Linked DNA regions of Granulimonas faecalis. The protein of the gene in region 1 interacts with the protein of each later gene in a pairwise test. Links are inferred from orthologs where the notes say so. Each region holds a gene or a part of one and is shown in the gene's direction. Other genes may lie near its edges. The genes, in order: recA and OR600_RS05290.

Region 1 (2,824 bases):
TCGTAGGGGAGGGGGCCGCCATGGCCTTGACATGGGAGCGCGCGCTCACCGACGGGTTCCAGACGGGGGAGGCCCCCACATGGGACGAGGTCTGCGCCCTCGCGGGGGGGCTGGTCCGCGCCGCGGCGGGGGCGGGAAGGACCGTCGGCTTCGCCGAGTCCTGCACCGGGGGCCTCGCGTCCGGTGCCGTGACGTCCCAGGCCGGATCGTCGGAGGTGCTCATCGGCTCCGTGGTCAGCTACGCCTGTTCGGTCAAGGAGTCCGTCCTCGGGGTCTCGGCGACCACCCTCGCCGAGGCGGGCGCCGTCTCCGAGCGCTGCGTCCGCGAGATGGCTGCGGGGGCCCGGAGGTGCCTCGGCGCCGACGCCTGCGTCTCCATCTCCGGCATCGCCGGCCCCGGCGGCGCGGTCCCGGGCAAGCCCGTGGGCACCGTGTGGCTCTGCCTCTCGGGCCCCGAGGGGGAGAGGGCCATGCTCCGCCACTTCTCTGGCGACCGTGCGGGGGTTCGCCTCAAGGCAGTGGCCTGTGCCCTGGCCATGCACCTCTCGGCACTTGTGGAGGATTGAGGGAGAGGTCACGGCACCACTGCGGGCCGTGCCATGGGGCCACCGTCCCCACCTGCGGCGACGCCGCGCGCGGAGGCCCCTCCGACCGCCGCGGTCGGACAGCGGTCGGAAACCGGTCGGCGCGCCGTCGGGGCCGTCTGGTTCCATGGTGGCGTCGGATTGACATAGAACAGATGTTCTTCTAGCATTCCGGGCAGAAAAGAGACGAGAGGAGCACCATGGCCAAGAAGAAGGAATCCACGAAGACCGTGGCCGAGCGCACCACCGGCGAGGAGCGCGACAAGGTGGTGGACGCCACCACGGCCGAGATCCGCAAGAAGTTCGGCTCCGGCGCCATCATGCGCTTCGGCGACGGCGGCAGCGACCTCGAGGTGGAGGCCATCCCCACGGGCTGCATCGCGCTCGACGCCGCCCTCGGCATCGGCGGCGTGCCCCGCGGCCGCATCGTGGAGATCTACGGCCCCGAGTCCTCGGGCAAGACGACCCTCTCGCTCGAGATCCTGGCGGAGGCCCAGGCCATGGGCGGCGTCGTGGCCTTCATCGACGCCGAGCACGCCCTCGACCCCGGCTATGCCGCCCGCATCGGCGTGGACATCGACGACGTCCTCATCTCCCAGCCCGACACCGGCGAGCAGGCGCTCGAGATCTGCGACATGCTCGTGCGCTCCAGCGCCATCGACGTCATCGTCATCGACTCCGTGGCGGCCCTCGTGCCCCGCGCCGAGATCGAAGGCGAGATCGGCGACACCACGGTGGGCCTCCAGGCCCGCCTCATGAGCCAGGCGCTCCGCAAGCTCGCCGGGTCCCTCGCCAAGTCCAAGACCACCTGCATCTTCATCAACCAGCTCCGCGAGAAGATCGGCGTCATGTTCGGCAGCCCCGAGACCACCACGGGCGGCCGCGCGCTCAAGTTCTTCTCCTCGGTGCGCATGGACATCCGCAAGGTGGACGGCATCAAGAAGGACGGCGAGCTCGTGGGCAGCCGCGTCCGCGTCAAGGTGGTCAAGAACAAGGTGGCCCCGCCTTTCCAGCAGGCCGAGTTCGACATCATGTACGGCACCGGCATCTCCAAGGAGGGCTCCACGCTCGACATGGCGGTGGACTACGAGGTGGTCGACAAGTCCGGCGCCTGGTACACCTACCAGGGCGAGCGGCTCGGCCAGGGCCGCGAGGCCGCCAAGGAGTTCCTGCGCTCCAACCCCGACCTCTTCGACGAGATCGACCACAAGGTCCGCATCGCCTGCGGCCTCGAATTCGAGGACGAGCTGGCCGACGGCACGCCGGCCACCGACGCCTGATGAGGTTCGGCGCGTCGTCGGGGCCGGAGGCCCCCCGCGGCGAGACCGTGGAGCTCGCGGGGGGAGACGGCTCCCTGTGGACCGTCACGTTCCCGCCCAAGGGCGCGGGCTCCGGGTTCTCGGGCCCCGCGCCCAAGGCGCGCCTGCGCCCGGGCGGTGGCGACGACGAGGCCCTGCAGGTGCCCGTCGCCGTCGCCCGGGCCGTGGTCAAGGCCGTACGGGAGGACGCCTCCGTCACCCTGGGGGGTGGCGGCATGGACCGTCTCGTTGCCGCCGCCTCCACCACCTGCTGCGCCAAGCGGCTCACGTCCATGGTGGACCGCCGGGACTACTCCTCCAAGGAGGCGGCCGACAGGCTGCTCCGTGCAGGGTACCCACGGGCCGTCGTCGACGACGTCTGCGCCCGGGCCCGGGAGGGGCGCCTGCTCGACGACGCGCGGTTCGCCGATGCGTTCATCAGGTCGAAGGTCTACTCCGGGTGGGGGCTGCGCCGCATCGAGCAGGAGCTCTCCCGCCGCGGCGTCGACGCTTCCACGGTGGCCGGCTGGCCCGACGACTTCCTCGAGGGGGAGTCCGAGCTCGACCGCGCCTGGGAGCTCGTCTCGCGCCGCAGCGTGCCGGCGAGGAACCCCTACGAGAAGACGGTCCGCTACCTCGTGGGCCGCGGGTACTCCTACGACGTGGCCAAGCGCTGCGCCGCACGGCTCCTCGAGGACGGCGATGAATAGCGGTGCCCGGTGCCGCGCAGTCCGCGAACCTTTACTTACCCTGCGTCTTCCCGTAAGATACAAGAGCTGTTGAAGCGTCCGTCCCGGTACGCCATGCTGGGATTTTGCATATTCATAGGTTCCTATTTGCACGACAGGTCCTTATTGGAGGCATCCCTGGCCCCGGCCAGAACGGCCGTTTCCTCGGCACCCGCCGCAAGGCGGTCTCTCTGATTACGAGCTTTACCTGAAG
Region 2 (3,348 bases), 120 kb from region 1 along the record:
CAGGAGGCGGTGAAGAGGGCCTGCGTCGTGGCGGCGGCCGGCGGCCACGGCATGCTTATGGTGGGGCCGCCGGGGACCGGCAAGACCATGGTCGCCCGGCGCATGGCCACCGTCCTGCCGCCCCTGGAGGGGGAGGAGCTCATCGAGGCGGCCGTGATCCACTCGGCGGCGGGCCTCGACGCCTCCGGCATCCTCGCCGGCGAGCGGCCGTTCCGCGCGCCGCACCACACGGTGTCGTGCGCCGGGCTCGTGGGCGGGGGCCGCCCGGTGGGGCCAGGCGAGGTGTCGCTCGCCCACTGCGGGGTGCTCTTCCTCGACGAGCTCCCGGAGTTCGCCGGCAACGTGCTCCAGACCCTGCGGCAGCCGCTGGAGGACAAGCGCGTGGTGCTCGTGCGGGCCGACGGCACCTACCGGTTCCCGGCCGACTTCCAGCTCGTGGCCGCGGCCAACCCGTGCCCCTGCGGGCACCTGGGGGACCGCGGCCGGGAGTGCACGTGCTCGGCGGCCCAGGTGCAGCGCTACCAGGCCCGGGTGGGCGGCCCCCTCATGGACCGCATCGACATCGTGTGCGACGTCGCGAGGCCGAGGCCGGGCTCCATCATCCGCGGCGAGGAGGGCATGGGCTCGGCCGAGATGCGCGACCAGGTGCTGGCGGCCCGGGAGTTCGCCTCCTGGCGCCGCTCCCAGGGCGTGGGCGACGGCCCCGTGTCGTCCCTCGGGCTCGACGAGGCGGCGTCCGGGCGCCTCGACCTCCTCGCCCGCACCGCGTCGCTCGGCGGCCGCGCCGTCACGCGGATCGCACGGGTGGCGCGCACCGTGGCCGACATCGAGGAGAGCCGGGCGGTCACGGCGCGGCACGTCGCCGAGGCCTCGCTCTGGCGTCAGAGGGAGGTGGCCTGACATGGCCGACATGACGGCGGGGTTCGAGCTCGTTCCCGGCGACGATCTGTGGCCGCCCCTGGTGGGGGAGGGGTCCGGCATCGACCGCATCTACGGCCGCGGCGACCCCTCCGTGCTCTCGACGCCCTGCATATCGGTGGTGGGGGCCCGACGCGGGACGCCCTACGGCCTGGCCGTGGCCTCGCTGGCGGGCCGCGTGGCCGCCGAGGCCGGGCTCACGGTGGTGTCCGGCGGGGCCATGGGGGTGGACGCCGCCGCGGCGCGGGCGGCGCTCGCGGCGGGCGGCCGCACCGTGGTGTGCGCCGGCACCGGGGCCGACCTCGTGTACCCTGCGAGCAGCCGCGACGTCTTCGAGGGGGCGACCGCCCAGGGAGGGGCGGTCGTCGCCCTCGCCCCCTGGGGGACCGGGCCGAGCCGGTGGACCTTTCCGAGGAGGAACCGCCTCATCGCCGCCCTCTCGCCCGTGCTCGTGGTGACCGAGGCCGGGCTGCCCTCCGGCACCTTCTCCACGGCCGACGCCGCCGTGGAGCTCGGGCGCACGGTCTACGCCGCGCCGGGATCCATGTTCTCGCCGTCGTCGAGGGGCACCAACCTGCTCATCTCCCAGGGGGCCACCATGATCGTGGACGAGGAGTCGCTGGAGATGTCCATCTCCATGGACTACGGGGTCCTGAGGAGCCCTCGCATGCGCACGGCCAAGGACCGGGGCAGGCTCTACTCGGCCCTCGTGGGCCAGGCCATGCGGCCGGACGACCTGGCGGCGGCCCTCGGGAAGGGTGTGCTCGAGGTCATGCGCCTCCTCGCCGACTACGAGGCGGAGGGACTCGTCCGCAGGCTGCCCGACGGCCGCTACAGCCCCACGGAGGCGGCGCTTCTCGACGAGGTCTGAGGGGCGGTACGGGGTATGCTTGGACGACGGCGGAACGGGGGGGCGGAGCGCCCGGGGAGGGGGACACGTGGAGAAGGTCACCGTGATCGGCGGCGGTCTGGCGGGCAGCGAGTGCGCCCTGGCCCTGACGGCCCGCGGCGTCCCGGTCCGCCTCGTGGAGCAGCGCCCCGGCGGGGACGCCCCGGCGCACCACACCGACGGCCTCGCCGAGCTCGTGTGTTCCAACTCCCTCAAGTCGACGAACCCCGAGAGCGCCGCGGGCATCCTCAAGGGCGAGCTCCACACCCTGGGCTCGCGCCTCCTGCCCCTGGCGGAGGCGTGCGCCGTGCCCGCCGGCGGCGCCCTGGCCGTGGACAGGGCCGCCTTCTCCCGCTCGGTCACCGAGGCCGTGGGGTCCGAGCCGCTCATCGAGCTCGTCCGCGAGGAGGCGACGTTCATCCCCGACGGCCCCGTGGTGGTGGCCGCGGGGCCGCTCTGCTCCGACGCGCTCTTCTCCGCGGTCTCCGACCTTCTGGAGGCCCACGGGACCCCGGGCTCGCTCTCGTTCTTCGACGCGGCGGCCCCCATCGTCGACGCCTCCACCATCGACCGGTCCGTGGTCTTCACGCAGTCGCGCTACGGCGCGGAGGGGGAGGGCGACTACCTCAACTGCCCCCTGGACCGCGGTGAGTACGAGGCCTTCGTGGAGGCCCTCGTGGGTGCGAGGCGCGTCGTGCAGAAGGACTTCGAGCAGCGCGACCTCTTCCGGGCCTGCCAGCCGGCCGAGGAGGTGGCCCGCACCGGCGTGGACTCGCTGCGCTACGGTGCCATGAAGCCCGTGGGTCTCGTGGACCCGCGCACGGGCTCGCGCCCCTGGGCGGCCCTCCAGCTGCGCGCCGAGAACGCCGAGCGGAGCGCCTACAACCTCGTGGGCTTCCAGACGAACCTCGCCTGGCCCGAGCAGCGCCGCGTCTTCTCCATGGTGCCGGGGCTCGAGAACGCCGAGTTCTTCCGCTACGGCGTCATGCACCGCAACACCTTCATCGACGCGCCCCGGGCCCTGGACCGCACCTTCCGCGTGCCCGGCACCCGGGTGCGCTTCGCCGGCCAGATCTGCGGGACCGAGGGCTACGTGGAGGCCGTGGCGTCGGGGCTCCTGGCGGCCCTCAACACCTACGCCGACCTCGCGGGGGCCCCGGCCGTCGACCTGCCCCGCACGGGCGCCCTCGGCTCGCTCGTGGCCTACGCCACGGACCCGGCCACGGTCGACTACCAGCCCATGCACGTGAACTTCGGCCTCGTGCCGCCCCTCGATGGGCCACGGCGCAAGAAGCGCGAGCGCTACGCCGCCTATGCCGCGCGGGCGCGGGCGGACCTCGACGCCTGGGTCGCCGGGCGCCCCGACCTGTTCCCCGGGGCGGCGCGGCCGTGAGCGCGGGCTGGGAGGGGAGGCTGGGGGACTTCCTGCACTTCCTCGCCACGGTGAGGAACCTCTCGCCCAACACGGTGCGCTCCTACCGCTGCGACCTCGAGGGCTTTCTCTCGTGGTGCGACCGCACCGGCACCGACCCGGCGGCGCT

Evidence for each region.
Region 2: the proteins of recA (region 1) and OR600_RS05290 interact in binary tests that used the Bacillus subtilis proteins (3 or more experiments, as listed by UniProt). The link is inferred for Granulimonas faecalis from one-to-one orthologs.

The regions. Positions count from the first base shown.
Region 1 is NZ_BQKC01000001.1:1,048,304-1,051,127, forward strand. It holds recA (recombinase RecA), read left to right. Parts: upstream 1-784; coding sequence 785-1,864; downstream 1,865-2,824. Other genes in the region: pgsA (CDP-diacylglycerol--glycerol-3-phosphate 3-phosphatidyltransferase), read left to right, coding at 1-6; OR600_RS04765 (CinA family protein), read left to right, coding at 21-566; OR600_RS04775 (regulatory protein RecX), read left to right, coding at 1,864-2,592. UniProt on the Bacillus subtilis protein: Multifunctional protein involved in homologous recombination, DNA repair and competence.
Region 2 is NZ_BQKC01000001.1:1,165,931-1,169,278, reverse strand. Bases 1-2,845 are described here. They hold OR600_RS05290 (DNA-processing protein DprA), read left to right. Parts: upstream 1-901; coding sequence 902-1,789; downstream 1,790-2,845. Other genes in these bases: trmFO (methylenetetrahydrofolate--tRNA-(uracil(54)-C(5))-methyltransferase (FADH(2)-oxidizing) TrmFO), read left to right, coding at 1,857-2,845; OR600_RS05295 (YifB family Mg chelatase-like AAA ATPase), read left to right, coding at 1-900. Outside these bases: more of trmFO, read left to right, coding at 2,846-3,200; OR600_RS05280 (tyrosine recombinase XerC), read left to right, coding at 3,197-3,348. UniProt on the Bacillus subtilis protein: Protein that helps load RecA onto ssDNA during transformation. Binds cooperatively to circular ssDNA, is able to bridge different segments of DNA. Favors the loading of RecA onto SsbA- or SsbB-coated ssDNA and formation of RecA-DNA filaments.